Regions from separate parts of the Vagococcus sp. JNUCC 83 genome, predicted to be linked through region 1. Evidence: predicted binding sites of a transcription regulator. Region 1 holds the regulator's gene; the other holds the start of a gene.
The links. Region 1 encodes CtsR, which represses protease genes until heat stress. Its sites were predicted from a motif close to TTGGTCAAAAAAGGTCAAANA; they were not measured.
Positions count from the first base shown of each region.

Region 2: a site for CtsR is predicted at 3,676-3,696, ahead of clpB (ATP-dependent chaperone ClpB). Genes of this name have one in related genera too.

Region 1 covers NZ_CM132204.1:2,241,657-2,256,973, forward strand. The annotation lists rRNA gene JNUCC83_RS10995 (23S ribosomal RNA) at 1-1,887, shown strand, start outside; rRNA gene rrf (5S ribosomal RNA) at 1,965-2,080, shown strand; tRNA gene JNUCC83_RS11005 (tRNA-Asn) at 2,092-2,165, shown strand; tRNA gene JNUCC83_RS11010 (tRNA-Ser) at 2,192-2,281, shown strand; tRNA gene JNUCC83_RS11015 (tRNA-Glu) at 2,307-2,378, shown strand; tRNA gene JNUCC83_RS11020 (tRNA-Asp) at 2,403-2,475, shown strand; tRNA gene JNUCC83_RS11025 (tRNA-Phe) at 2,481-2,553, shown strand; tRNA gene JNUCC83_RS11030 (tRNA-Tyr) at 2,557-2,637, shown strand; tRNA gene JNUCC83_RS11035 (tRNA-Trp) at 2,645-2,715, shown strand; tRNA gene JNUCC83_RS11040 (tRNA-His) at 2,726-2,798, shown strand; tRNA gene JNUCC83_RS11045 (tRNA-Gln) at 2,810-2,881, shown strand; tRNA gene JNUCC83_RS11050 (tRNA-Cys) at 2,892-2,962, shown strand; tRNA gene JNUCC83_RS11055 (tRNA-Leu) at 2,971-3,054, shown strand; gene JNUCC83_RS11060 (CtsR family transcriptional regulator) at 3,242-3,721, shown strand; gene JNUCC83_RS11065 (ATP-dependent Clp protease ATP-binding subunit) at 3,718-6,174, shown strand; gene JNUCC83_RS11070 (peptidase U32 family protein) at 6,284-7,204, shown strand; gene JNUCC83_RS11075 (peptidase U32 family protein) at 7,217-8,452, shown strand; gene gor (glutathione-disulfide reductase) at 8,468-9,811, shown strand; gene JNUCC83_RS11085 (cytochrome ubiquinol oxidase subunit I) at 9,936-11,342, shown strand; gene cydB (cytochrome d ubiquinol oxidase subunit II) at 11,344-12,348, shown strand; gene cydD (thiol reductant ABC exporter subunit CydD) at 12,365-14,095, shown strand; gene cydC (thiol reductant ABC exporter subunit CydC) at 14,098-15,317, shown strand, end outside.
Region 2 covers NZ_CM132204.1:928,375-943,691, reverse strand. The annotation lists gene typA (translational GTPase TypA) at 1-339, shown strand, start outside; gene JNUCC83_RS04435 (tRNA (adenine(22)-N(1))-methyltransferase) at 473-1,174, shown strand; gene JNUCC83_RS04430 (Nif3-like dinuclear metal center hexameric protein) at 1,171-2,289, shown strand; gene pepT (peptidase T) at 2,303-3,538, shown strand; gene clpB (ATP-dependent chaperone ClpB) at 3,741-6,338, shown strand; gene JNUCC83_RS04415 (DUF5052 family protein) at 6,399-7,001, shown strand; gene JNUCC83_RS04410 (threonine/serine exporter family protein) at 7,098-7,844, shown strand; gene JNUCC83_RS04405 (threonine/serine exporter family protein) at 7,862-8,299, shown strand; gene JNUCC83_RS04400 (OsmC family protein) at 8,414-8,851, shown strand; gene JNUCC83_RS04395 (hypothetical protein) at 8,975-9,298, shown strand; gene JNUCC83_RS04390 (hypothetical protein) at 9,416-10,216, shown strand; gene murC (UDP-N-acetylmuramate--L-alanine ligase) at 10,328-11,665, shown strand; gene JNUCC83_RS04380 (MaoC family dehydratase) at 11,738-12,193, shown strand; gene JNUCC83_RS04375 (Bax inhibitor-1/YccA family protein) at 12,162-12,857, shown strand; gene JNUCC83_RS04370 (YusW family protein) at 12,994-13,875, shown strand; gene JNUCC83_RS04365 (GntR family transcriptional regulator) at 14,063-14,434, shown strand; gene JNUCC83_RS04360 (DUF1648 domain-containing protein) at 14,436-15,317, shown strand, end outside.

The DNA of each region.
Region 1 (15,317 bases):
CCAGACCACCAGCTAAGGTCCCAAAATACATGTTAAGTGGAAAAGGATGTGAGGGTGCACAAACAACTAGGATGTTGGCTCAGAAGCAGCCACCATTTAAAGAGTGCGTAATAGCTCACTAGTCGAGTGCCCTTGCGCCGAAAATGTACCGGGGCTAAACATGTTACCGAAGCTGTGGATAGAACCTTTGGTTCTATGGTAGGAGAGCGTTCTAAGGGCGTTGAAGCTGGATCGTAAGGACTGGTGGAGCGCTTAGAAGTGAGAATGCCGGTATGAGTAGCGAAAGACAGGTGAGAATCCTGTCCACCGAATGACTAAGGTTTCCTGGGGAAGGCTCGTCCTCCCAGGGTTAGTCGGGACCTAAGCTGAGGCCGATAGGCGTAGGCGATGGACAACAGGTTGAGATTCCTGTACTCGTTTGTTTTGTTTGAACAATGGAGGGACACAGGAGGCTATGGGATCGTGCGACTGGAAGTGCACGTTCAAGCAACAAGTCTTGATAAGAGTTAAATGCTTTTATCTTTAAGGACGAGTTGTGATGAGTAGGGAAATAAAGTACCGAAGTCTCAATGTCACACTGTCAAGAAAAGCTTCTAGTTAGAAACAAATGACCCGTACCGCAAACCGACACAGGTAGTCGAGGAGAGAATCCTAAGGTGAGCGAGAGAACTCTCGTTAAGGAACTCGGCAAAATGACCCCGTAACTTCGGGAGAAGGGGTGCTGAACGCAAGTTCAGCCGCAGTGAATAGGCCCAAGCGACTGTTTATCAAAAACACAGGTCTCTGCAAAATCGAAAGATGACGTATAGGGGCTGACGCCTGCCCGGTGCTGGAAGGTTAAGAGGATGGGTTAGCAATAGCGAAGCTCAAAATTGAAGCCCCAGTAAACGGCGGCCGTAACTATAACGGTCCTAAGGTAGCGAAATTCCTTGTCGGGTAAGTTCCGACCCGCACGAAAGGCGTAACGATTTGGGCACTGTCTCAACGAGAGACTCGGTGAAATTTTAGTACCTGTGAAGATGCAGGTTACCCGCGACAGGACGGAAAGACCCCATGGAGCTTTACTGTAGTTTGATATTGAATGTTTGTGACATATGTACAGGATAGGTAGGAGCCGTAGAAGTCGGAACGCTAGTTTCGATGGAGGCGCTGGTGGGATACTACCCTTGTGTTATGACCATTCTAACCCGCACCACTTATCGTGGTGGGAGACAGTGTCAGATGGACAGTTTGACTGGGGCGGTCGCCTCCCAAAAGGTAACGGAGGCGCCCAAAGGTTCCCTCAGAATGGTTGGAAATCATTCGTAGAGTGCAAAGGCAGAAGGGAGCTTGACTGCGAGAGCTACAACTCGAGCAGGGACGAAAGTCGGGCTTAGTGATCCGGTGGTTCCGCATGGAAGGGCCATCGCTCAACGGATAAAAGCTACCCTGGGGATAACAGGCTTATCTCCCCCAAGAGTTCACATCGACGGGGAGGTTTGGCACCTCGATGTCGGCTCGTCGCATCCTGGGGCTGTAGTCGGTCCCAAGGGTTGGGCTGTTCGCCCATTAAAGCGGCACGCGAGCTGGGTTCAGAACGTCGTGAGACAGTTCGGTCCCTATCCGTCGCGGGCGTTGGAAATTTGAGAGGAGCTGTCCTTAGTACGAGAGGACCGGGATGGACATACCTCTGGTGTACCAGTTGTTCTGCCAAGGGCATTGCTGGGTAGCTATGTATGGACGGGATAAACGCTGAAAGCATCTAAGCGTGAAGCCCCCCTCAAGATGAGATTTCCCATTCCTTTAAGGAAGTAAGACCCCTGAAAGATGATCAGGTAGATAGGCTAGGAGTGGAAGTACAGTGATGTATGGAGCGGACTAGTACTAATCGGTCGAGGACTTAACCAAGATAGCGGTGGAAGAATATATTGATACTAACAAAACATCCAGTTTTGAGTGAATAAACACTCAACAGAAATAAAAAGTGCGGTGGCGATGGCAAGAAGGATACACCTGTAACCATGCCGAACACAGAAGTTAAGCTTCTTAGCGCCGAGGGTAGTGAAGGGTTTCCCTTTGTGAGAGTAGGACGTTGCCGTGCTTTTATTTTTATCCGGCATAGCTCAGTTGGTAGTAGCGCATGACTGTTAATCATGATGTCGTAGGTTCGAGTCCTACTGCCGGAGTTCTTTTTATATAAGGTTAAAACTCAGGAGAGTTGTCCGAGTTGGCCGAAGGAGCATGATTGGAAATCATGTAGGCGGTAATAACTGTCTCAAGGGTTCGAATCCCTTACTCTCCGTTTTAAAAGAAAAAGATAATTAATTGGCCCGTTGGTCAAGCGGTTAAGACACCGCCCTTTCACGGCGGTAACACGGGTTCGAGTCCCGTACGGGTCATAAAATATAATATCTACAATAAAAGGTTCCGTGGTGTAGGGGTTAACATGCCTGCCTGTCACGCAGGAGATCGCGGGTTCGATTCCCGTCGGGACCGTTATTGGCGCAGTAGCTCAGTTGGTAGAGCAACGGATTGAAGCTCCGTGTGTCGGCAGTTCGATTCTGTCTTGCGCCATTTGGAGGGGTAGCGAAGTGGCTAAACGCGGCGGACTGTAAATCCGCTCCTTCGGGTTCGGCAGTTCGAATCTGCCCCCCTCCATATTTAAAGGGGTATAGTTTAGTGGTAGAACTACGGTCTCCAAAACCGTCAGCGTGGGTTCGAGTCCTACTACCCCTGTTTTAATATGGCGACTGTGGCGAAGTGGTTAACGCACCGGATTGTGGCTCCGGCATTCGTGGGTTCGATTCCCATCAGTCGCCTTTTTTGTTAATGGGCTATAGCCAAGCGGTAAGGCAACGGACTTTGACTCCGTCACTCGTTGGTTCGAATCCAGCTAGCCCAGTTTATTTAAAGGCGGTATAGCCAAGTGGTAAGGCAGAGGTCTGCAAAACCTTTATCATCGGTTCAAATCCGGTTACCGCCTCTTGTTTTGCCGGCGTGGCGGAATTGGCAGACGCGCTGGACTCAAAATCCAGTGCCCTCACGGGCGTGCCGGTTCGACCCCGGCCGCCGGTATAGTAGCTGACTGTTTAAACATCATCGTTAATTACGATGATGTTTTTTTGTATAGAGATGTTTAAGATGTTTAAAACGTGTTGTTTTACATAAATTCAATCTAAATAGTATGAATATAATAAATTATTTTGTATAATAAAGGTCAATATAAGTCAATTTGTCTTTAAACGTAAGAGGTGGTGATAGTATGGGTAATAAAAATATGTCTGATATAATTGAAGACTATTTAAAAGAATTACTAAAAGAAGAAGATATTATTGAAATTAAACGCGCAGAAATAGCGGAACAATTTAATTGTGTCCCATCACAAATTAATTATGTCATAAATACTAGATTTACGGTTCCTAAAGGTTATAGGGTTGAGAGTAAACGTGGTGGTGGTGGGTATATTCGAATTGTTAAAGTTAAATTAATACAATACACCACGAAATTATGTGAAGAAATACCAAATATGATAAGTAATGGTTTAACTGAAAGTGAAGCATTTGCTATTTTAAATGAATTACAAGATAATGATATTATTACATTTAGAGAAAAACATTTATTGCATGCTACTTTTAAATTAACAGGTATTAGTCGTTCTCCTGAAGAAAAATTATTACGAGCAAATATGATGATTGACGTGTTAGAACGCTTAACTTATGAAGAAGAGGAGCGAGATATATGAGCGAATTATTTACTAAACGGTCAAATGATGTACTAAATTTAGCACAAGAGAGTGCAAAATATTTTAGACATGATGTTGTAGGAACTGAAGATATATTAATTGGATTATTAAAAGAGCCAAGAGGAATTGGTGGGAAATCAATTCGTCAGCTTAATATAGGGGAGGACGATTTATTTGAAGAAGTAGAACAAGTCGTTCAGTATGGTAAGTACAAAGCAAAATCAACAGAATTACTGCCATATTCACCTAGAGCAAAAGATGTACTAGCGTTTGCTGGTGATGAGAGTAAGCGTTTAGGAGCACCAAGCATTGGAACAGAGCATATTTTGTTGGCTTTGATTAGAGAGGATACGCTTTTATCTGCAAGGATTTTACAAAATTTAGGGGTTGAGTTACCTAAATTACGTAAAGATATTTTAAAACGTATCGGAATAACTGAAAATAGTAAAAATGGGAAGTCTAAAAAGGTAGGTAAATCTCCTCGAAATGACGGAACGCCGACACTGGATTCTTTAGCAAGGGATTTAACTCAAAGTGCTCGAGAAAGTCGTTTAGACCCATTAGTTGGCAGAGACGTAGAGGTTGATCGCCTTATACAAGTATTAAGTAGACGAACTAAGAATAATCCTGTTCTTGTAGGGGAGCCTGGTGTAGGGAAAACAGCTATAGCTGAAGGTCTAGCTCAAAGAATAGTCGAAGCTAAAGTACCAAAAGACATGAGAAACAAACGAGTAATGATGCTTGATATGGGAGCTGTGGTAGCTGGAACAAAATACCGTGGTGAATTTGAAGACCGAATGAAAAAATTGGTTGATGAAATTTATCATGATGGTGAAGTTATCTTATTTATTGATGAGTTGCATACTCTAATAGGCGCTGGTGGCGCTGAGGGTGCGATTGATGCGTCTAATATCTTAAAACCAGCACTAGCTCGTGGAGAGTTACAAACAATCGGCGCGACGACACTTGATGAGTATCAAAAATATATAGAAAAAGATTCTGCATTAGAACGTCGTTTTGCTAAAATTATGGTAGATGAGCCAACAGAAGAAGAGACAGTTGCAATCTTGTCTGGATTAAAAAATAAATATGAAGAACATCATCAAGTAGCTATTAATGATGAGGCTGTTCAAGCAGCTGTAAAATTATCTATTCGATATATAAATGACCGACAATTACCTGATAAAGCTATTGACTTAATTGACGAGGCAGCAGCAAGAGTAAGATTAAATAAAGATGAAAGACCTTCTCCTATTGTTAAGCAGCAACAAGTATTAGCTGATATATACAAAGAAAAAGAAGCAGCCATTTTAACGCAAAACTTTTCTGAAGTCGTGGAAATTAGAGAAGTTGAAAAAAAGGCACTGAAAAAATTAGCGAAATTAGTTGAGCAACAAGAAAAAGAAGCAACAAGATACCAACAGAGTGTTACTGAGAAAGATATTGAATCAGTTATTTCTCAGTGGACAGGTATTCCTTTAACTCAGCTTGAGAAAAAAGAAAGTGAACGATTGCTTGAGTTAGAAAAAGTGTTGCACAAACGTGTGGTTGGTCAAGAAGAGGCTGTTGATTCTGTGTCTCGAGCAATCAGACGAGCAAGAAGTGGATTGAAAAGTCCTAATCGACCAATTGGTTCATTTATGTTTTTAGGACCAACAGGAGTAGGGAAAACAGAATTAGCAAAAACTATTGCGCAAGTGATGTTTGGCTCAGAAGATGCATTAATTCGAGTAGATATGTCAGAGTTCATGGAAAAACATAGTACTAGTAGATTAGTTGGGTCACCTCCTGGATATGTTGGATATGATGAGGGTGGACAATTAACTGAGCGTATTCGTCAGAAACCATATTCAGTTGTACTACTTGATGAAGTCGAAAAGGCACATCCAGATGTGTTTAATGTGCTGTTACAAGTACTTGATGATGGGCATTTAACGGATGCTAAAGGACGTAAAGTGGACTTTAAGAATACGATTATTATTATGACATCAAACATCGGTGCGACAGCTTTACGCGATGAAAAGACAGTAGGGTTTGGTGTAACAGATGGAACAAAAGATTATAAAGCAATGAAATCCCGTATTTTAGAAGAGCTGAAAAAATCATTTAGACCAGAGTTCTTAAATCGTGTCGATGAAGTTGTTGTGTTCCACTCACTAAATAAAGAACAATTACATGAAATTGTTAAAATAATGTCTAAAGATGTTATTGAAAGATTAAAAGAACAAGATATTACTTTAAAATTAACTCCAGCTGCTATTGATGTGATTAGTAGTGAAGGGTTTGACCCAGAATACGGAGCTCGTCCTATTCGTCGAGCTCTGCAGAAAGAAGTAGAAGATAAACTAAGTGAATTGTTACTGTCAGGTGAACTTAAAACTGGGGATACTATTACTCTTGGTGCATCAAAGGGAAAAATTAATACGAAAATTAAGCAAGCAGAAAAAGTGTAGCCAGCAAGCGTTAGTTGAATAACTAGCGCTTTTCTATTGTGAAGCATTGCAGTTTTAATAGTCTGTATGGTAGGATAAAATTGTTTATAATGGAATAGGAGTGTCTAGTATGATAGAAATCAGTACGACAGTTGACTCAATAGAACAAGCATGTCAATTAGTTGAGTTAGATATTGATGTCATCTGTTTTGGAGAAGAAGAATTCGGGCTTCGTTTACCGCATTACTTTACAAGAAAAGAAATGTCTGAACTTGTTCAATTAGCTCATGAGAATGGGAAAAAAGCACGTGTGGCAGTGAGTGCCATTATGCACCCAGATAAAATGGAAAAAATACCGGAATATTTAACTTTTTTAGAGTCGATAGGAGTCGATGATATTATTGTTGGCGATCCTGGTGTTATTTATGTTTTACAACGAAATGGCTATAAATTACCTTATATCTATAATGCAGAAACAATGGTAACAAGCTCTCGACAAGTTAATTTTTGGGCCAAGCGTGGAGCGACGGGTGCTGTATTAGCAAGGGAAATTCCGTTTGATGAGTTACAAAAAATTGCTAAAGACACACAAGTGTTTACTGAGGTATTGGTTTATGGAGCCACATGTATCCATCATTCAAAGCGCCCACTGATTACTAATTATTTTAATTTTACCAAACAACAAGATAATGTATCAAAAGAAGATGGACTATTTATATCTGAACCTAAGGATGAAGACACACATTATTCTATTTTTGAAGACAAGCATGGTACACACATTTATGCAACAAATGATGTAGACTTAATGTTTGAACTAAAAGAATTATATGGTAGTGGATTAACTCATTGGAAGTTAGACGGGATGTATACACCAGGAGGAAATTTTGTCTCGATTGTTTCGTGTTTTATTGAAGCAAAACAAGCTTTACTGGCTAATACTTGGACAGAAGATTTAGCTAAGTCGTTGCAAAAAGTGATTATGGAACATCATCCAACGGGCAGAAGTTTGGATACTGGTTTTTATTATTTAGATCCTGAAGAAATTAAGTAGGAGAGAATAGAAATGACAAATACATTGAAACGACCAGAAGTATTAGCTCCAGCAGGTACATTAGAAAAATTAAAAGTCGCTATTCGTTATGGAGCGGATGCTGTTTATATTGGTGGAAATGCTTATGGTTTGAGAAGTCGTGCTGGAAATTTTTCTTACGAAGAAATGGAAGAAGGTGTGGCTTTTGCTAAAGAATACGGTGCTAAAGTGTACGTTGCAGCTAATATGGTAACTCATGAAGGTGATGCTAAAGGTTCTGGTGAATTTTTTAGAAAATTAAGAGATATTGGTATAAGTGCCGTAATTGTTTCTGATCCAGCTTTAATAGAAATCTGTGTTACAGAAGCACCAGGACTTCCCGTCCATTTATCCACACAATCCTCTGCAACAAATTTTGAAACATTGGAGTTTTGGAAAAATGAAGGATTAGAGCGTGTCGTTTTAGGTCGAGAAGTATCGATGGACGAAGTGGCTAAAATTCGTGAAAATACAGATATCGAAATTGAAGCCTTTATTCATGGGGCGATGTGTATCTCTTATTCAGGGCGTTGTACATTATCTAATCATATGAGTCACAGAGATGCGAACCGTGGTGGTTGCTCGCAATCATGCCGTTGGAAATATGATTTATTCGATATGCCATTTGGTGAGGAAAGACGTTCATTAACGGATACAGGTGAAGTTAGTGAACCATTTTCGATGAGTGCAGTGGATATGTCTATGATTGAACATATTCCAGATTTGGTAAAAAATGGTGTCGACAGTCTAAAAATAGAGGGACGTATGAAGTCAATCCATTATGTATCTACTGTTTCTAATGTCTATAAAAAAGCAGTTGATAGTTATATGGAAGATCCGGAAAATTATGTGTGTAAACAAGAATGGATAGATGAATTATGGAAAGTAGCCCAACGAGAATTGGCAACTGGTTTTTATTATCATGTGCCAACTGATGAGGAACAGTTATTTGGAAAACGTCGCAAGATTCCAGTGTATAAGTTCATTGGTGAGGTGTTAGAATATGATGACGCAACAAAAATTGCTACTATCCAACAACGTAATCACTTTAGACTAGATGATCGCATAGAATTTTATGGTCCCGGGTTTACTCATTTTGAACAAAATATTTCAGAAATGTGGAATGAAGATGGTGAGCCTATTGAAAAAGCACCGAATGCTATGATGATTGTGAAAATGCCAGTAGAACAGCCGGTTAAGCCGGGAGACATGATTCGTAAACAAAAATAAAAAGGGAGAAAATAAATGAAAACATTTGATTATATAGTAATTGGTGGCGGAAGTGGCGGAATAGCTTCAGCAAATCGTGCGGGGATGTACGGTGCAAAAGTTCTTTTAATAGAAGGAAATGAACTTGGAGGCACATGCGTTAATGTTGGCTGTGTGCCGAAAAAAGTGATGTGGTCAGCTTCTCAGATGAATGATATGCTACATCATCAAGCATATGAGTATGGATTTGATGTGACTGTCGATGAGTTTAACATGGCGCGTTTAGTAGAAAATCGTCAAACATATATTAAGCGATTAAATGGATTATATTTGAAAGGCTTAGAAAGTAATGGCGTGACTCATATTAAAGGATACGCTAAATTTAAAGAGAAAAATGTGGTAGAAGTGAATGGAAAAACATTTACAGCTCCTCACATTTTAATTGCAACAGGTGGAAAAATTATTCGTCCAGATATTCCAGGTGCAGAATATGGGATTGACTCAAATGGTTTCTTTGAATTAACAGAACTACCAAAACGTGTGGCAGTAGTTGGAGCAGGTTATATTGCAGTTGAAATCGCAGGTGTGCTACACGGATTAGGAGCAACAACTCACTTGGCATTTAGACGTGACACATTTTTACGTGAATTTGATGAGTTGTTGATTAAAGGATTAACTGAGAGTTATGAAAAAAGTGGTATGAACTTACATGCCAATAGTGTGCCTAAAAAAGTCGAAAAAATAGACAATAGTTATGTGTTGCATTTTGAAAATGGTCATTCTCTTGAAGTGGATGAAATTATTTGGGCAATTGGTAGAGTGCCAAATATGGATGGATTAAATCTTGACGTGACAGATGTTGAATTGACCGATAGAGGAGCCATAAAAGTAGATAAATATCAAAATACAACACAAGAAGGAATCTATGCTGTTGGGGATGTTATTGATAAAATAAATCTAACACCTGTAGCAATTGCAGCGGGGAGAAGATTATCAGAACGATTATTTAATCATCAAGGTAATATGTACTTAGAGTATCATACTGTCCCAACTGTAGTCTTTTCACATCCAGCGATTGGTACAGTTGGTTTAACAGAAAAAGAAGCGAGAGAGCAATACGGAGATGATGTTAAGATATATACTTCCCGTTTTACACCAATGCAATTTGCGATAACTGAAGTTCGCGAAAAATGTTGGATGAAACTTGTGTGTGTCGGAAAAGAAGAAAAGATTGTTGGATTACACGGTATTGGCCTTGGTGTGGATGAAATGTTACAAGGATTTGCTGTTGCTGTTAGGATGGGTGCAACAAAAGCTGATTTTGATCAGACAGTGGCGATTCACCCAACTGGGGCAGAAGAATTTGTTACAATGAGATAGCGGAAAATAAAAAACGCTAATTAAATTTATTATTATATAATAACAAGTTGAAAACATTTTGAAAGTAACTGTTCTATCGGGTATAATAAGTTTGTTAAATAGATTTATATAAGGAGGATTATTTATGGATATCGAATTTTTGGCGCGGTTCCAGTTTGGTATGACAACTGTCTTCCATTTCTTTTTCGTGCCGATGTCTATTGGAATGGCATTTGCCGTTGCAGTAATGGAGACAATGTATGTTGTCAAAAAAGATAAAATTTATAAAGATATGGCAAAATTTTGGGGAAATATCTTCTTAATTGGTTTTGCTGTAGGGGTTGTAACAGGGCTTATTCAGGAATTTCAATTTGGGATGAACTGGTCTGAATATTCTCGTTTTATGGGGGATATTTTTGGCGCACCTCTTGCAGTAGAAGCATTACTTGCATTCTTTATGGAATCAACATTTATTGGATTATGGATGTTTGGTTGGGACAAGTTTAATGAAAAATTGCATTTATTATTTATTTGGTTAGTTTCAATCGGTACTGCATTATCAGCACTTTGGATTCTTGCAGCAAATTCATTCATGCAAAATCCAGTTGCTTATTCAATCAATGAAGCAACTGGCCGTGCAGAATTGACAAGTTTTTTTGGGTTACTAAAAAATCATCAATTATGGGTAGAATACCCACATGTGTTGTTTGGTGCAATTGTAACGGGTGGTTTTGTTATTGCAGGATCATCAGCATGGAAAATGCTTAAAAACAAAGACATGGAATTCTTTAAAAAATCAATGAATATCGGATTGATTTTAGGTTTAGTAGGCTCAATTTTAACTATTGGTGCTGGTCACCAACAAATGATTGCTGTTGCAAATGACCAACCAATGAAATTTGCGGCAATGGAAGGTATTTATGAAGATACGTCTTCGCCTGCACCATGGAATATTATTGCATCTATTGATACAAAAGACAAAGAAACAAAATGGGAAATTTCTGTACCTTACTTACTAACACTTTTAGGTGGCGAGGATAAATATATTGGAATGGACCAAGCAAATACAGAGTTACATGATGAGTATGATGCAAAATTTGGTTCAGATGTGGATTATTATTTACCAGTGAAAACATTATTCTGGGGATTCAGATTTATGGCAGGTTTTGGGACATTAATGGCATTAATGGCAGTGGTAGGTTTATTCTTACTACATAAAAATAAGATTCAAAATATGAAATGGTTGTTATGGCTGTTTGTCGCTGGAATCAGCTTCCCATTCATTTCTAACACATTTGGTTGGTTAGTAACAGAATTAGGTCGTTCTCCATGGACTGTTTATGGTTTATTTACTATCGCAGATAGTGTATCACCAGGAGTATCAGCTACATCATTATTAATTAGTAACATTGTTTATTTCTTATTATTTAGCGTGTTAGGTTATGTCATGTTTATCTTCTGTAAACGTGCGGTTAAAAAAGGACCTTACTATGTTGATCCATCTGAAGCGAAAAAAGATGGTATAGATCCATTTGCAAAGGGGGTTCTGTAAAATGAGTAATTTACAATTTTTATGGTTTATTTTAATAGGAGTCTTATTTTCAGGATTCTTCTTTTTAGAAGGATTTGACTTTGGTGTTGGGATGTCAGTTAAATTGGTTGCTCGTAATAAGCGCGAACGTGACCAAGTTATTGAAACAATTGGACCTATTTGGGAAAGTAACTTAGTGTGGTTAATTACAGCTGGGGGAGCAATGTTTGCATCTTTCCCTGAGTGGTACGCGTCTTTATTTAGTGGATTCTACTTAATTTTATTATTTATTTTAGTAGGATTAATTATCCGCGGGGTATCATTTAAATTCAGAAGTAGCTCTGAAAATGCTAGAGAACGTAATACTTGGGAATGGGCATTGTTTTTAGGAAGTGTGATTGTTCCGTTTCTATTTGGAATGATGTTTGTTGACTTAGTAATGGGTCTACCAATGGATGCTTCTAAAAACGTGATGAACGCATCATTTACTGATTATGTTAATCTGTTTTCTATTGTTGGTGGTGTGGCAGTGACTTTAGTTAGTTTCTTGCATGGGTTAAACTACTTACGATTAAAAACCGAAGGAGCTGTACGTGAACGTTCATTAGCTATCGCGAAAAAATTATACCCAGTTTTATTTGCTGGATTAGTTGTTTTTGCTATCTTAGCTTATTTGAAAACAGATTTCTTTACTGAACGTTTTACATCTTCATTAATTCTTTTAGTTTTAATTGTGGTCTTTGCGGCACTTGCTGCTTATGGTACATATAAAGATAAAGAAGGATTATCATTTATTTCAACAGGATTAGTATTTATAGGCATTGTAGCATTCTTATTTAATGGGTTATACCCACGTGTTATGATTGCCCAAGATTCACAATTTAGTTTATTAATTGAAAATGCATCAAGTACGCCGTATACATTGAAAGTAATGACAATTGTTACAGTAGTATTATTACCAATCGTATTACTTTATGTTGCTTGGGCATATAAACAATTTGCAAAACGTGTCAAGATTGATAGATAAAGGGAGTTGTACCTAATTGATTGATAAGAATTTATTTCGTATTGATAAAATTAGGTCGGTCTTAATTGGGCTTGTAGGATTAGGAATCCTACAAGCCTTATTAATTATCGGACAGGCTTATTTTTTATCAAGAGGTATCAGTGCGTTGTGGAGCGGGGCAACCGTCGCATCGCAAACGATGTCGCTTATTTTGTTTTTTTCTTGTTTTTTTGGTAGACAGTTAGTATTGTATGTTCGAGATAAATCTCTTGATAAGTATGCATACAAAGAAGCACGTAAAGTACGCCAACAATTATTAAAAAAAATATTTCGTTTAGGCCCTAATTTTGTCCAAAAAGAAGGAACAGGGAATATGGTGACAATGACAATTGAAGGAATTGATCAGGTTGAAAATTACATTACATTAATTTTGCCTAAATTAACGAATATGATGGTAATTCCTTGGCTTATTTTATTATTTGTTTTTACTCAAGATATTCGTTCAGGGGTTATTTTGTTGTTAGTATTTCCTATTATTATTTTATTTATGATTATTTTGGGGTATGCTGCTAGAGCAAAAGCTGATCGACAATATGAAGGATTTCAACTTTTGAGTAATCACTTTTTAGATTCTTTGCGTGGAATCGAAACATTGTATTTTTTAGGGTTAAGTAAGAAATATGAAAAAAATGTGTATGAAATAAGTGAAGACTATCGAAAAGCTACTATGAGTACGTTGAAAATAGCTATACTTTCAACATTTGCTCTGGACTTTTTTACCACGCTATCAGTAGCAATTGTGGCAGTATTTTTAGGATTTAAATTAATGAATGGTGATATATTACTGTTTCCTGCGTTAACAACACTTATATTGGCACCTGATTTCTTTTTACCATTGCGTGATTTTTCAAATGATTATCATGCGACACTAGATGGTGGAAATACATTAAAGTCAATTTTTTCTATATTAGATCAAAAAGAATTAGCTGAAGATGGAACACTAGATTTAAGTGGCACTTGGGATGAATCCGATAAACTATCACTAAATGATTTATCACTAAAATATGATGATTCTCAAGAACAAACCACGTTAACTGATATTTCTTTTGATTGGCAAGGTAGTGGAAAGATAGGTATTGTGGGATTATCAGGATCTGGAAAATCGACATTAATCAAATTACTAGGCGGTTTTTTAGAAGCGACTGAACCTAGTATACAAATCAATGATTCAAATGTTAGCAATTTGCAAAAAAAAGTATGGCAAGATCAACTGTTTTATATCCCGCAAGACCCTTATATATTTCATGGGTCACTAAAAGAAAATATTACTTTTTATCATCCACAAGCAAGTTTTGAAGAATGTACAGAAGCCATTAAACAAGCGGGATTAATTGACGTTATTGAAGAATTACCAGATGGTTGGGACACAATTATCGGCGAAGGTGGTCAACTGTTAAGTGGTGGACAGTATCAAAGAGTTGCTGTGGCTAGGGCTTTGTTAGATAAAGAGCGTAAAGTATTACTATTTGATGAGCCGACAGCTCACTTGGATGTAGAAACAGAATACGAATTAAAAGAAACGATGCTACCATTATTTGAAGATAAATTAGTCTTTTTTGCCACACATCGTCTACATTGGATGAGAGAAATGGATTATATTTTGGTAATGGAAGATGGAAAAATTGTTGAACAAGGAACATATGATGAATTGCGTGCAAAAAATGGTGCCTATCAACAGTTTGCTGATCAATTGAAAGGAGGGTTATAGAAATGAAACAAGACCATTTATTATTAACGAAGCAAGATCAGTGGGTGAGACCATTTTTTAAGAAATATAAAAAGTTACTTGCTTTGGTTTTATTTCTAGGTTTTTTAACTTTCTTTTCGGCAGCAGCTCTAATGTTTACCTCAGGGTACTTAATTAGTAAATCCGCAACAAAGCCTGAAAATATTTTGATGGTATATGTCCCAATTGTTTTAACTCGAGCGTTTGGTATTGCCAGACCAACTTTTAGATATATTGAGCGTTTAGGAAGCCATAATTGGGTGTTAAAGATGACGTCAGATATTCGTGTCCGGTTGTATCGTTCACTAGAAACTGAAGCCGCAGATGCTAAAGAAAACTATCAATCCGGTAGTTTATTAGGTCTATTATCTGAGGATATCAATCATATTCAAAATCTTTATTTAAGAACAATTTTTCCTATTTGCACATCTTATATTTTATATATATTTATTATTATTGGGTTGGGGTATTTTTCATTACCTTTTGCAGGCTTGATGTTATTATTATTTGGTTTAATATTAGTCGTATTGCCTTTGGCTGCAGTATTAGTTAATAATGCAAGAGTATATCGAAAAAAAGCTAAAAAGCATGTTTTGTATGATGACTTAACAGATGCAGTATTGGGTGTAGCAGATTGGCAATATAGTGGTCGATATGAAGAATTTTTAACTCAATATAATGAAGCTGAGTCAAGTGTCAGACAAGAAGATTATCAGTTAAATCATTATTCAAGAGTAGAAGGTGTTATTAAACAATTAATTTTTGGTGTCATTGCTGTTTGTCTATTCATTTGGGCTGGAACATACTTTATTGCTCAAGGAAATCAAGCAGCTTTAAACTGGATTGCCGCTTTTGTGCTATCTTTTTTTCCATTACTTGATGCGTTTGGACCAGTAAGTGATTCGGTCAAAGAATTACCAATTTATGAAGATACTGTTCAACGTTTATCTAAATTGCCTAACCCAGAGCAAGTACAAGTATCGTCGACAATAAAAGAAGTTGAACTATCATCAACGACAATCACGTTAGATAACGTCAGTTTTAAATATACTCAAGGAAAAAGAGAGCTTCTGTCTCATTTTAATTTAACCATACCTGAAGGAAAAGTAGTGGCTTTGTTAGGAAAAAGTGGTATGGGAAAGACAACTTTAACTAAAATTATACGGGGCGATTTACTTCCTAATTCTGGCTCAGTCTATGTCGG
Region 2 (15,317 bases), 1.2 Mb from region 1:
TACTCTATCATGAGTATTGAAGAACGTGGGACTGTCTTTGTTGAGCCAGGTACAGAAGTATACGAAGGAATGATCGTTGGTCAAAACTCTCGTGAAAATGACTTAGGTGTTAACATCACAAAAGCAAAACAAATGACTAACGTGCGTTCTGCAACAAAAGACCAAACATCAGTGATTAAAAAACCAAAAATCTTAACATTAGAAGAATCATTACAATTCTTAAATGATGATGAATACTGTGAAGTAACACCAGAAAGCATTCGTTTAAGAAAACAAATCTTAAACAAAGCTGAACGTGAAAAAGCAGCAAAACGTAAAAAACAAGCAGACAATGCTTAATTAAATTGAAAGGACTGGCAAGTTATCTTGTCGGTTCTTTTTTTATAAATAACAGAAATCATACTGTTAATATCATTTAAAAAAATATGATTAGTGTTATAATAAGATTAATGATGAAAAGTGAGGCGAATATATGGATTATCAACAATTATCAAACCGTTTGGAAGCAGTAGCAAAGTTAGTACCACAGGGTAGCTTTTTAGCAGATATCGGCTCTGACCATGCTTATTTGCCTGCTCATTTAATATTAAACCATCAGATTACAGGAGCTATTGCCGGAGAAGTCGTCAAAGGTCCATATGAATCTGCTGAAAAATTAGTCAATGATTTATTACTGACAGATAAAATAGATGTCAGATTAGGAGACGGCTTAGAAGTCATCAAACCTTATGATGATGTGAGTGCTATCACAATTTGCGGGATGGGTGGCACACTCATTCGCGATATTTTAGAACGTGGCAAAAACAAAAAATGTTTGACTCGCAAAGAATTGTTAATCTTACAACCAAACGTTGGCTCTCATGTCTTAAGACGTTGGTTAGTTGAAAACTATTACGTTATTCGAGACGAAAAGATACTGAGTGAAAACGATAAAACGTATGAAATAATTGTAGCAGAAGCTTCTGAGAATCAGGTGACATTAACAGAATCAGAAGAATTATTTGGCCCATTTTTGATGAAAGAATCTTCTGATGTTTTTAAGAAAAAATGGCAGTTTGAATTAGAACAATACGAACGTGTGATGAATCAACTTTCTCAATCTAAAACAAATCAAGAGGAAAAAATCGCACAAATCAATCATCAATGTGATTTAATCAAGGAGGTATTATCTTGAAAATAACAGGAGCTGAATTTATTCAGCAGTTTGAATCAGTAGTGCCTTTAGAGTTAGCTGAAGACAAAGACCCAGTTGGGTTACATATTGGGACACTTAATAAACCAATTAATCGTGTGATGATGACGCTCGATGTTAGACCGGACGTGGTACAAGAAGCGATTGATAAAGACATCGATTTAATTATTGCTAAGCATCCACCTATTTTTCGACCAGTGAAGCATCTATTAGTTGATGATTTTCAAACTAAAATGTATGCAGACTTATTAAAGCATGACATTGCTGTATACGCTGCGCATACGAACATGGACATCGTGGATAATGGATTAAATGATCTGTTTTGTGACATGTTGGATGTGTCGCCTACTGATTATTTGCGAAAGACACATGAATACTTTTATCGTAAGTTAGTAGTTTATGTACCAAAATCCCAGGCTAACGCACTACGTGAAGCATTTGGTGAAGCAGGTATTGGGGCGTATCATGACTATGATTCCACAAGTTTTTCATCAAATGGAACTGGACGTTTCCGACCACTTGAAAACGCCAATCCAGCAATAGGTGATATTGATGACTTAACCAGTGTGGAAGAGGAAAAAATTGAATTAATGTTCTTACCACACCAATATCAAACAGTGTTATCAATTATTTACGAAGTACATCCATATGAAGAGCCTATGTTTGATATTTTTCCGTTAGAGAATTTATCAAAAACATATGGGATTGGTCGTATTGGAAAACTATCTCAACCTATGTCATTACTTGATTTTGTTGAAAAAGTCAAACAAACCTTTGGCTTAAATGCGATTCGTTTAACCACTGACACAAAAGACAAAGAAGTAAAAACAGTGGCTATTTGTGGTGGTAGTGGTGAAAAATTTTATAAAGATGCCCTTAAAAAAGGGGCCGATGTGTATATCACTGGAGATGTGTATTACCATACAGCGCACGATATGATGGAAGAAGGGTTATCAGTGATTGACCCAGGACATTACATTGAGTCTGTTTGTAAAAAGTATTATGTCGAATTATTTAATCAATGGAAACAACAAAACGATTGGGATGTCACGTTTATTGAAAGTGACGTTGATACCAATCCGTTTGAAATAATATAAGGGAGTGTCATTTATGTATACAAATTTAGTGCCAAGATTTATCAAATATGTTAAGACAGAAACAAGATCGGACGCAACAAGTAACACCACACCATCAACACCCACACAAATTGCGTTTGCTAAAGAATTGAAAAAAGAATTAGAAGACATTGGCATGTCTGATGTGTTCCATAACGAAGAAAATGGTTTTGTGATTGCCACTTTACCAAGCAATACGGATAAAGACGTGCGTAGCATTGGATTTATCGCGCATATGGATACAGCTGATTTTAACGCTGTTGGTGTGAACCCACAATTTGTTGAAAATTATGATGGTCAAAGTGATATTCCATTAGATAAAGAAGGTAAATTTAAATTAACAGTTAAAGATTTTCCTAACTTAGTTAACTACAAAGGTCAAACATTAATTACAACAGATGGCTCAACACTTTTAGGTGCAGATGATAAATCAGGAATTGCTGAAATTATGACTGCGATGGAATACCTAGTGAATCATCCAGAAATTAAACATGGTAAAATTATGGTAGCATTTGGCCCAGACGAAGAAATTGGCGTTGGGGCAGATAAATTTAACGTGGAAGAATTTCCAGTTGATTTTGCTTATACAATGGATGGTGGACCAGTTGGTGAGTTACAATTTGAAACATTTAGCGCCGCTCAAGCTGAAATTTCAATCGAAGGTAAAAATGTTCACCCAGGTACAGCAAAAGACACAATGATTAATGCTTTGCAAGTAGCGATTGATTTGCATAATAAATTACCACAAGATGAAGTGCCTGAAAAAACAGATGGCTATGAAGGATTCTTCCATTTATTACAATTAGATGGTGTACCTGATGAAGCCACTATGACTTACATTATTCGTGATCATAACCGTGAAAAATTTGAAGCACGTAAAGCGTTGATCCAATCAATTGTGAAAGAATTAAACGATGGATTTGGTCAAGAACGTGTGTCATTAAACTTATTTGACCAATACTACAACATGCGTGAAATCATCGAAAAAGACATGAGTATCATTGATTTAGTTGATGAAGCAATGCGAAATCTAGACATTGAACCTAATAAAGCACCTGTACGTGGTGGAACAGATGGTTCTAAAATTTCTTATATGGGCTTACCGACACCAAACATTTTTGCTGGTGGAGAAAACATGCATGGACGTTTTGAATACGTAGCAGTTGAGAGCATGGAAAAAGCGACTAGCTTAATTGTGGAAATTGTTAAACTAAATGAAGAAAAAGCATAAAAAGTTTGAAGACTCGATGATATTCGAGTCTTTTTTGTGTTTTTTAGTCGAAACTGTCTGTTTGAAACTCAAAAAAATATCGTTCTGTGCTAAACTAATAAATATAATAGAATTATAAAAAAATTGTCGAGTCTTTTTGTTTGACCAAATTTGACCAATGATGTAAAATAATAATTGTAGTTGAGAATAAGGGGGTAATGATATGAATATAGAAAAAATGACTACGACATTGCAACAAGCTATTGCCGAAGCACAACAAGTTGCAATCACTCGAAAAAACCAAGACATTGATATCGTCCACTTGTGGAAAATATTTTTACAACCCAATCATTTTGCAAGAAACTTATATGCTGGTATCGGCTTAGATGTTGATGCATTTGAAAGAGAAGTAGACAATGAATTAGATAAATTACCAACTGTTAGTGGCAATGTCCAATATGGTCAAAATTTAAGTCAAAACTTATTTAATCTATTACAAGAAGCAGACAAAATTAGAGAAAGCTTTAATGATGATTATCTTTCAACAGAAGTCGTTGTTTTAGCATTAATGAAACTTAAAAACTTTAGCTTAACTCGCTTTTTAATGGCTCAAAAAGTCACTGAAGCTGAGTTAACAGAACGTATTAAAGATTTGAGAGGAGGAGAACGTGTGACTAGTCAAAATCAAGAAGAACAATATGAAGCACTAGAAAAATACGGAACAAATCTTAATGAAGCAGTAAAATCAGGAAAACAAGACCCAATCATTGGACGTGACGAAGAAATTCGTGATGTGATTCGTATTTTATCACGTAAAACAAAAAATAACCCAGTATTAATCGGTGAGCCAGGTGTTGGTAAAACAGCGATTATTGAAGGGTTAGCACAACGTATCGTGAAAAAAGACGTTCCTGAAAACTTAAAAAACAAAACCATTATTTCTTTAGATATGGGCTCGTTAATTGCTGGAGCGAAATTCAGAGGAGAATTTGAAGAACGTCTAAAAGCTGTTTTAAAAGAAGTAAAAAATAGTGATGGCGAAATTATTTTGTTCATCGATGAAATTCATACCATTGTCGGAGCTGGTAAAACAGAAGGTAGTATGGACGCTGGTAACTTACTTAAACCAATGCTTGCTCGTGGTGAGTTGCATTGTATTGGTGCAACAACTCTTGATGAGTACCGTGAATACATGGAAACTGATAAGGCCTTAGAAAGACGTTTCCAAAAAGTATTAGTGAAAGAACCAACTGTTGAAGACACTATTAGTATTTTACGTGGACTAAAAGAACGTTTTGAAATCCATCATGGGGTAAACATTCATGATAATGCGTTAGTTGCAGCAAGTACATTGTCTAATCGTTACATTACTGATCGTTACTTACCTGATAAAGCGATTGACTTAGTCGACGAAGCATGTGCGACTATTCGTGTGGAAATGAATTCTATGCCAACTGAATTAGACCAAGTAACCAGACGTTTAATGCAGTTAGAAATCGAAGAAGCGGCTCTTAAAAAAGAAGATGACGACGCAAGTAAAAAACGTTTAGATATTCTTCAAGGTGAATTAGCCGAATTAAGAGAAGAAGCCAATACGCTTAAAATGCAATGGGAAACAGAAAAAGAAGAATTAAACAAAGTAAACGAAAAACGTTCTGAGTTAGATCAAGCTAGAACACAACTTGAAAACGCAGAAAGCAACTACGACTTAGAAGAAGCTGCTGTGTTACGTCATGGTACTATTCCGAAACTTGAAAAAGAATTAAAAGACTTGGAAGAAAAAGAAAAACATGATGGACGTATGGTTCAAGAAGTCGTAACGGATAAAGAAATCGCCGTTGTTGTGGGTCGATTAACTGGTATTCCAGTGAAACGTCTTGAAGAAGGCGAAAGAGAAAAAATCTTGCGCTTAAATGAAACATTACATAAACGTGTGATTGGTCAAGACGAGGCAGTTGATGCGGTATCTGATGCGGTAATTCGTTCTCGTGCTGGATTACAAGATCCTAATCGTCCACTTGGTTCATTCTTATTCTTAGGACCTACTGGTGTGGGTAAAACTGAGTTAGCTAAATCATTAGCTGAAAACTTATTTGATTCTGAAGATCACATGGTACGTCTTGATATGAGTGAGTACATGGAAAAACATAGTGTGTCTCGTTTAGTCGGAGCTCCTCCTGGCTATGTTGGTTACGAAGAAGGCGGCCAATTAACAGAGGCTGTAAGAAGAAGTCCTTACACAATTGTCTTGCTTGATGAAATTGAAAAAGCTCATCCAGATGTGTTTAACATTTTACTTCAAGTGTTAGATGATGGCCGTTTGACTGACTCTAAAGGTCGTGTGGTTGACTTTAAAAACACTGTGTTAATCATGACAAGTAATATTGGGTCACAATTATTGCTTGATGGCGTAGATGAAGAAGGAAACGTATCAGAAAGTGCTAAAGAAGGCGTTCTTGAATTATTACGTGGTCACTTTAAACCAGAATTCTTAAACCGTATTGATGACACTATCTTGTTTAGCCCACTTAGTCTAGACAATGTTAAAGACATTATTGTTAAAATGACTGAAAGCTTAACAAGACGTTTAGCTCATCAAGATATTCAATTAACAATCTCTGATGATGCCAAAACTTGGATCGCTGAACAAGCCTATGATCCAATCTATGGTGCTCGCCCAATCAAACGATTCTTAACAAAAGAAGTAGAAACACCTTTAGCTAAAGAAATCGTGGCAGGAAAAGTTGGACCAAAAACAGATGTGATGATTGAAATCGTTGATGGTAAACTGACATTTACTGCATTAAAAACAGAAGAGTAGTATAATATAAAGCAAAGATGCTAAGGTGTCTTTGCTTTTTTTAGTTTTAGGAGGAACGAGATGAAAAAGAAGAAACAGTTAATGGTCGCAGGCTTACTTAGTGTCATGGTGATTTTGTTATCTGGCTGCCAAGATATTATGAATTCATTTAAACAGTTTGAACAAAGTTTTAAAGGATTAGAGATGACTGTTAGAACGTATGACGAGCAAAGTCAAGTCATGGATAAAGTACAAGGTAAATCAGTGAAGATTGAAAGAGATGATACCTTTGATACTGATGAAGACAGCAAAGACTCAAGTGTCATTCAAATCACTGTCGGACGTAATGAAATGCATCATGTGGGTTCATCCATGATTATTGAAGAAAAAGGATTAACTAATATTTTTGATGAGTATGCTGATAAAGTCGATATCAATAATACAAAAAGAAGTGTTCCGATGATTAACTCAATGGTGAACGATTTTAGTAACTCGTTTAAAGGAAAAGATAAAGTGATTTTGATTCGTAGTCAAAATGGGACACCACTTGCTACTTATGCTGGAAATAAAGTGTCAATGTATTCAACTGACGTCCCAAAGAGTACGGGGATTTTAATTGACGGAAAATATTTGTTTATTTACCGATGTGATTACACGATTTACGATAAAGCTCTGATTGATTAATAAAAGTTTGTTAAAGAAAGAAGCGATGAGTTTGTCTTCTTTCTTTTTTAGGATACAATGTTCAAAAAAGATACTTAAAAAAGGTGGTGCTTTTTGATGGACAAAGATGTTTCAACGATCAATACAGAAACGCGAGTGGCACTTTTTTACGGAAAGTTGTTACTTGAAAATAATTACGCAGTAGTAGAAGTCAGAGAGAAGTTAACAAAATTACTAGGTTTCATGAATTTAAGTAATTTTTCTATTTTCATGACACAGACTGGTTTGGTGCTAATTAATCTTGATACAAATGAAGTAAAAATGATTAATGCGACCAAAACCTCCTATAATTTTGAAAAAATAGGCAAAATGGAAGAAACTATTAAGTCATTTTATGATAAAAAACTGTCTTTAGAAGATTTTTATGAATCATTAAAACAAATTGATCGAAACACGTATGCTTTTTCCAAGGTATTTCAGATTATCAGTGCAGGGGCGATTTGTTCGTCAATGTTTGTGTTAATCAGTGGTTTGTCCGCAAAAATGTTTGTGGCGTTTGGTGTTGGGGCACTAGCTTACTATATTTATATGTTACTAGATGCGTATGTTGATGTTCAAATATTCTCTGTTTTTGTGGCCTCTTGTTTTATTTCTATAACTGCAAAATTTTTATTTAGTCACCAAATCATCGATAGTGAATTTTCGATTTTTCTCGCTTGTATTATGCCATTTTTACCAGGAGCGTCATTGGTCAATTCAATTCGTTCGAGTATCCAAGGGGATTATATCACTGGTTTGGCTCAGGGAATTAGTACAATAAATACAGCAGTGATGTTGACGTTACCGTTTATTTACTTATTATAATTTGAAGGAGTGGAAGTATGTTGATTACAAAAGTACTATTTAGTTTTTTTGTGAGTGCAGGTACCTCGGTGTTGAATAATATAGAAAAACGCTACATTGTGTTATGTGGCCTGTGTGGTTCTTTAACGGCTTTTTTGTATAACTTTTCAGAAAATTTTGTCAGCCCAGTCATGGCTTCCCTGATTTCTTGTTTTTTACTTGCCACAGTTTGCCAGTTTTTAAGTTTTAAAACCAGTCGTCCAGACACAAGTTTTATCATTCCTGGTATCATGCCAGTTGTCCCAGGGTCATTAGTATTCCGAGCATTTGATGCGTTAGCTGAGTCGAGTTATTTGAAAGCACTCGATTACGGCACGCAAGCCATAATGGTAGGGGTATCGATTGCATTAGCCCTTGTTTTCAATGAAACAATGACTACTCTTTTCATAAATATTAAACATAAAGCTATTAAGTAAGCAGAACGAATCGTTCTTAAAAAGCTAGTATAATAGTAAAAAATGACAAAACAACTTCTCAAATAACGAATATATGATACCATAAGAGGTATAATGAATGAGGAGGATGTTATTATGGCAGTTCAAACATTTAAAACAGTGGCAGAAAACACACAAGGCGTACAAGTTTCAGTGAAATCACGAGATTTTGAATTTGTATTAGACGAACCAAAAAATCTTGGTGGAAATGATACAGGAATGAACCCAGTTGAAGCATTATTAGGGTCATTAGGGGCTTGTAAAGTGATTGTGGCTAAAAGTTTTGCAGCTTATCATAAGATCAATCTTAAATCAATTCGAGTTGAAGTAGAGGGAGAGTTAGATACTGACGGTTTTTCTGGAAAAAATCCAAATGCTAAAGTTGGTTTTTCTAAAATTATTTCAAATTTCTACATTGATGCAGACAATACAGACGAAGAAATCGCTGATTATGTGCGTTTTATCAATAAAACATGTCCAGTTGCTGACACAATTGAAAACGCTCCTGTAATGGAATCGTACATTATTAAATAATTTTTTCACTAGACTAGTCTTTTAGGCTAGTTTTTTTGTATGACTAAGGTTTATTAGGATTAACAAATCGTGTGAACTTTGGTATAATGCGTATTGTGTTATGTAGAAGGGAGGAGTGAATTAATGGCAAATAATCAGTCGAACAATAAATATCGCTTATTATTAAAAGGATTTTTTGTTATCTATGTGATTGAATTAATTTGGTTCTTGTATTCTCAAATTATTAAACCACTAGTGGATGGCAATCCTTTAAATATGGGCTCAGTCGAGCTAGCGATTTTATTGGTAGTTGCTCTTATTATTGTATTAATCGTTTATACGTTGAAAAAATCGCGTAAAGTTAGCGGTATTGTGTTATCTATTTTTGGTGTTAGTTTAATTCTTTTTGGTATTCTTGCCCCACTACTAGATGTCTACATTCCATTTTTATGGCATTTATTCCATTAAAAAAATGATGAAAGTACAGAGTCTTTACTTTGTGCTTTTTATTTATTTAACGTTAAATTAGTGTTTTCTCACAGGAGGTATGTTAAAATAAATAAAGTGAATTTAAAGGAATGATAGATGATGAATTTTTCAGATAAACGTAAACATTTTAGATTTCCTGCTTACGATGATGAGACAGGAGTTAAATTAAATAGACAACCTCAATCTATATCAAATACTAGGAAAACGTTTAGTAGTCAACATAATGATAAAGTTATTTTAGATCCTGTAGAGATGGTGGCTGAACCAACATATTTTGGTGAGGACGGATTACCAGAAATGGAAATTGAGCGTGCAGAGCCTAACCGAGTCGTGCAACGTAAAATTGAGCGCAAAAAACCAACTCAAGCTACGGTTAAACAACAACCAACGCCACAACCATCACCAGAAAAAAAGGTGAGTTTAAATAGTGAAGATGTGGCAATTAAAACGATGAATAACCAAGTTTACGCAGAACCTGTGGAACAAGAATATAATGCGCCACAATCTTCTTTTTCAAATAAACTTTACGAAACGGATCGAAATGGCCAAGCGAAATACCGTAAAAAGTATAATAAGCGTAAGCCGTTTGAGTCTTCATATCATTTACCAGGGGAAAATCCGCAAGAATTATTTAAACCAAAATATATTCCGGCATCCCTGATTGAAGATACACCAGCTAAAAAAAGTGACATTGAATCAACCGAATTAGTAAAAGAACTAAGAAAAGTATCAGAGGAAAACCTATTATTAATGGATGAAATGGATCCAGTTGAGATGATAGATGATGATACGAGTGAGAAAAAAGTTGAGAAGAAAAATCATCGCTTAGAAAAATCGTTGTCTGGTATTATGAAAGATGAGTCAAGTCAACACTTAGACAACTATTATTTTGACTAAGGCAATACTTACTTGGATCAATTGATTCTTGTAAGTATTTTTTATTGAATTGTTATCTTAATTGTAAGATAATACATGATAGTTATAATTAATGAATAGAGGAGTTTTTTTATGGAACTGCATAAAAATAAGATATACCATTTTGTCGGAATTAAAGGAACAGGGATGAGTGCGTTAGCTTTGATTTTGCATCAAAAAGGATACAACGTTCAAGGGTCTGATATCGAAAAGTATATCTTTACTCAAAGAGAATTAGAATTAGCCAATATTGAGATTAAACCGTTTCAAGAAATTAACATTCAAGATGACATGATCGTTATTGCAGGAAATGCATTTCCTGACAGTCATGTTGAAATAAAAGCAGCCTTAAAAAAAGGATTACCTGTCATTCGTTATCATAAATTCTTAGGTGAATTTATTAAGCACTTTACAAGTATTGCTGTAACAGGTTCACACGGAAAAACAACGACTACAGGTCTGTTATCTCACGTGTTTTCAGGAATAGAACCAACAAGTTATTTGATTGGGGATGGAACAGGTCATGGCGAACCAAATGCCACATTTTTCTGTTTTGAAGCGTGTGAGTACCGTCGTCACTTTTTAGCGTATTCACCAGATTATGCGATTATGACAAATATTGATTTCGATCATCCTGACTATTATCACGGTATTGACGATGTGTTTGATGCGTTTCAATCATTTGCCAAACAAGTTAAAAAAGGGATTATAGCTTTTGGTGATGATAAAAACTTACGTCGTCTAAAAGCTGATGTGCCAATTTATTATTACGGATTAAACGATACAGATGATTTCCAAGCAATCAATATCGAACGTACGACAGAAGGGTCATCTTTTGAGATTGTCCATAAAGGAAACGTTATTGGTGAGTTTAAGGTTCCAACATATGGTGTTCACAATATTTTAAATGCATTAAGTGTGATTGCTATTTCTTATCTTGAAGGTTTTGATATGAGCCTTGTTGCACAAGAAATGTTGACATTTAGTGGAGTGAAACGTCGCTTTAGTGAAAAACGAGTGTCTGATATGGTCATTGTTGATGATTACGCACACCATCCTGCTGAAATTAAAGTAACAATTGATGCAGCAAGACAAAAATATCCAGATAAAGAGATTATTGCTGTATTCCAACCTCATACTTTCACTAGAACCATTGCGTTAATGGATGAATTTGCTGAGTCATTAGATCATGCAGACCACGTTTATTTATGTGATATTTTTGGGTCTGCTAGAGAGGAAGCAGGATCAGTAAAAATTGAAGATTTAGGGGATAAAATTTCAAAAGGTGGCGATTTAATCACTTTAGAAAATATGTCACCATTGCTTGACTATAAAGATGCTGTGGTTATCTTTATGGGAGCTGGAGATGTCCAAAAATTTGAAGTAGCATATGAAAGTTTACTAGGAAGTACTCGACCAAATACCATGTAGTTGGGGAATAATTAGGAATATGATAAGATAAAGCAGAAGGGAGAGGTAATCATCGATTCGTCAAAACACAAAATTAAATTGATATCTGAATTTAAAGAAGGAGAAATATTAAGTATTACAGAAACATTGGAAGACAGTCAGATCCTTCTATATCTGGGCTTAACAAAAGATGCAAATCCGTTATTTATTCAAACAGAATTTGCCGAAGAAACTATCAATGATGCACCAATTGTTCCAAGTATAATGCTGATGGGCATTATTTCAAGTAATGTGTCAAAGCACTTGCCAGGACCTGGGTGGAATATTGTAAACGTCACGTTTAACTTACTTAGAAATGTGTATCACGGTGAAACATTAACATTTCACTTTGAAATCATTAATATAGATGAGCTAAAACGTACAATGACTCTTTCTGTTAAAGCTTACGATTATGATGACGAGCGAATTCTAAATTCGGTGGTTATTGTCGAACTAAATACAAAAGAGAAAGTGAGAGATGTCAATGAATCAACAACATCAAACAGTTGAAAATACAACAGGTTTAGCCAAGTTTTATAGTAAAGTTTATGGGTACTTAGGTGTAGGCTTAGGTATTAGTGCGTTAATATCGTTTTTAGTACTAAATGTGTTTGCCGAATCAGTTTTACCCGTAATTTTTGGAAATCCGTTACTCTTTTGGGGAATGTGGATTGCCCAACTTGTACTAGTCGTCTATCTTGGGAAAAATGCATTTAACGACTCAGCAAAATCGCTTATTGGATTTATTGCCTACTCAGCTTTGACGGGTGTGACGATATCAGTGACACTTGCTATGTACAATCAACAAGCCATTGTCAGAGCATTTGTCACAACAGCAATTATGTTTGTTGGGATGTCTCTACTAGGTGTGTTTATCAAAAAAGATTTAAGTGCGATGGGTCATGCATTATATAGTTTAGTTATTGGTGTGATTATTGCAACGTTAATCAACATCTTTTTCCTAAAAAGCGCGCCAGTTGATTACTTTATTTCATATTCAATGGTCGTCATCTTTTCAGGATTGATTGCATATGATAACCAAAAAATCAAATTAATTTACCAAGAAAGCGGGGCAAAAACCGCATCAGGATTGGCAGTATATTGTGCTTTAAGTTTATATCTTGATATTGTCAACTTGTTCTTAGCTTTAGTAAGAATTTTTGGTAGAGATTAATCACGTTTAAGAAGTCCATTTTTAGGGCTTCTTTTTTATTTTGAAAAAAATTTTAAAAATTATTTGACAAATAGTACTGTTTATAATATAGTAGTGGTGTAAGGATAATACATAAAATTTTTAGGAGGAGTTATAAATGTTTAAAAAGAAATTTACAAAAGTTGCGACACTATCATTACTAACTATTTCATTGGGAGGATCTGCCTTAGTTGTTAATACTCAGGATGTAGATGCTAAAACAGTTGTTTCTCAAACAGCTAGAAAATCAGTGATTACTTTTACGAAAGCAGACTTAGAAGATGCTACTAACGTGAAATTATCAGCGTTTAATGTTCAAAAAATGTATGATTATTTATCTAAAACAGATGCATGGACAGCTTTAGGCTATAATGGGTCTCAAGCCACTAAAATTGCCCAACGTGTGTCTTTAAGTTCACGCCAAGCTCAAGGGATTTTAAAAGATATGGTAAATAACGATAATCTAGAATTTAAAGTGGTTTACATGAATACTGGATGGTTCGAAAGAGTTAACATCGGATCAGAAGTTGTAAAAGGTGAAACACCAGAAGTAGAAACACCAGAAGTAGAAACACCAGAAGTAGAAACACCAGAAGTAGAAACACCAGAAGTAGAAACACCAGAAACTGGAGCGCCAGAAACCGAAACACCAGAGATTGATGTGCCATCAAATGGTACATTAGATAAAAATATTAAAGAAATCGAAATCGAAGTTGAGTATCGAGCGAAAAATAAAGACATTGAGTTAGATGTTGATGTCAAAAAAGATGGACGAGTAAAAGCTGAATTTGAAAATGAAGCGACACTTACAAAAGTTAAAGGTGATAAAGCAGAAGCTATCGCCGTTGACATATTTGATGGCGTAGACGTTCGTACGATGTCAAAAAATGACATTAAAAACCATGTGTTAACTAAATTAAATGCTGATCAAAACGTCAAGAAATTTGATTTTAAAGTAAAATATTTTGATGGATCAAAAATCGATTTTAAAATTAAATAAGATAGACAATTAACAGTTTTATGAAACACTTAAAATATAATAGTAATCTAAAGCACTCTTTAAGTTGGAAATTTTATCTGACTTTAGGAGTGTTTTTTTTTGCAAGTAAAAAAAGGAATGATATTTTGTTATAGTTGACATATAACAATTATTGTTATAGTCTATATATAACAAAGAGGTGAGAATAATGATAGAGATTGATACAGAAAGTCTTGCCCCGATATACAGTCAATTGATGTTTCAAATAAAGCGAGCGATTGTTCGAGGAGACGTAGAGAAGGGGCAGTCTATGCCAAGTGTTAGGTCGTTAGCAGGTGATATTGGTGTCAATTTGCATACGATTAATAAAGCTTATAAATTATTGGTTGATGAAGGGGTGTTAGTTCAAGAAAAAAAAGGATTTAAAGTGGCTGAAACAGAGAAAATTAATACAAGTATTGAGAATAAACAATCTATTCAGCAAAAGTTAGATGAGTTGTTGGTGGATAGTCTAATTTTTGACATTGATATTGCAGATATGATGGAAAAACGCTTAATTGAAATAAAAGGACGTGAATAAAATGATTTGGATGATGAGTGTATTATTATTATTTTTAGGCTTTAGCATGGCGATGACACCATATATCGCTCAACGTGGCATTGTTTTTGGTGTCACAATGCCCCAAAAAAGTGGGCACGTAGCGAAGTTAAAGAAGACCTACTTTTTACAAAATATGCTTGTAGCTTTGCTATTTATTATATTATCGGTGATGTTTGATGGAGTATTTTCAGTAACAGATGAAACCTTAAGTATGTTAATAATTGTATTTATTTCATGTCAGCTTCTTTATGGCATTATGAGTTACTTTGTGTGTAATCGTCGAATGCTTCGTTATAAAGATAAGATAATTTCTGAAGGGTACAAGCCCAATAAAAAAATGTCACTGGATTTGTCATTTCGTGAAAACATGTCGATATTTCCAACGTGGATTTTAGTTGCAATTCAATTCATTATTATCGCATTTGAAATAATTATAACAATTAAAAACCAAGCAATTATCCCGGATAAAATTATTATGCAATGGGACTTTCAAGGTAATCCAACAACTATAGTAGATAAAACATGGTTTAATATTTATTCTGCACCTATTATTCAGTTAGTCTTAGCATTTATTTTAAGTGTCACAAATGAATCTTATAAGCGTGGAAAACAACGTGTAATGGATAAACAATCAGTTAGATGGAGTCAATCTTTTAGAAAAATATCATCTTATATGGGTGCTGTGATTGCTGTATTAGTCCAAATTACGATATTCGTTATTCAAATGACAAGTGTGGTGCCATTTCTATCAGAAAAAACAATGTCTAAAATTTTGATGATCATTATAGGGTTAATGCTTTTAGCGATTATAGGATTGATGGTTATCTATGGACAAAGTGGTGCCAGATTACATCAAGAAAAC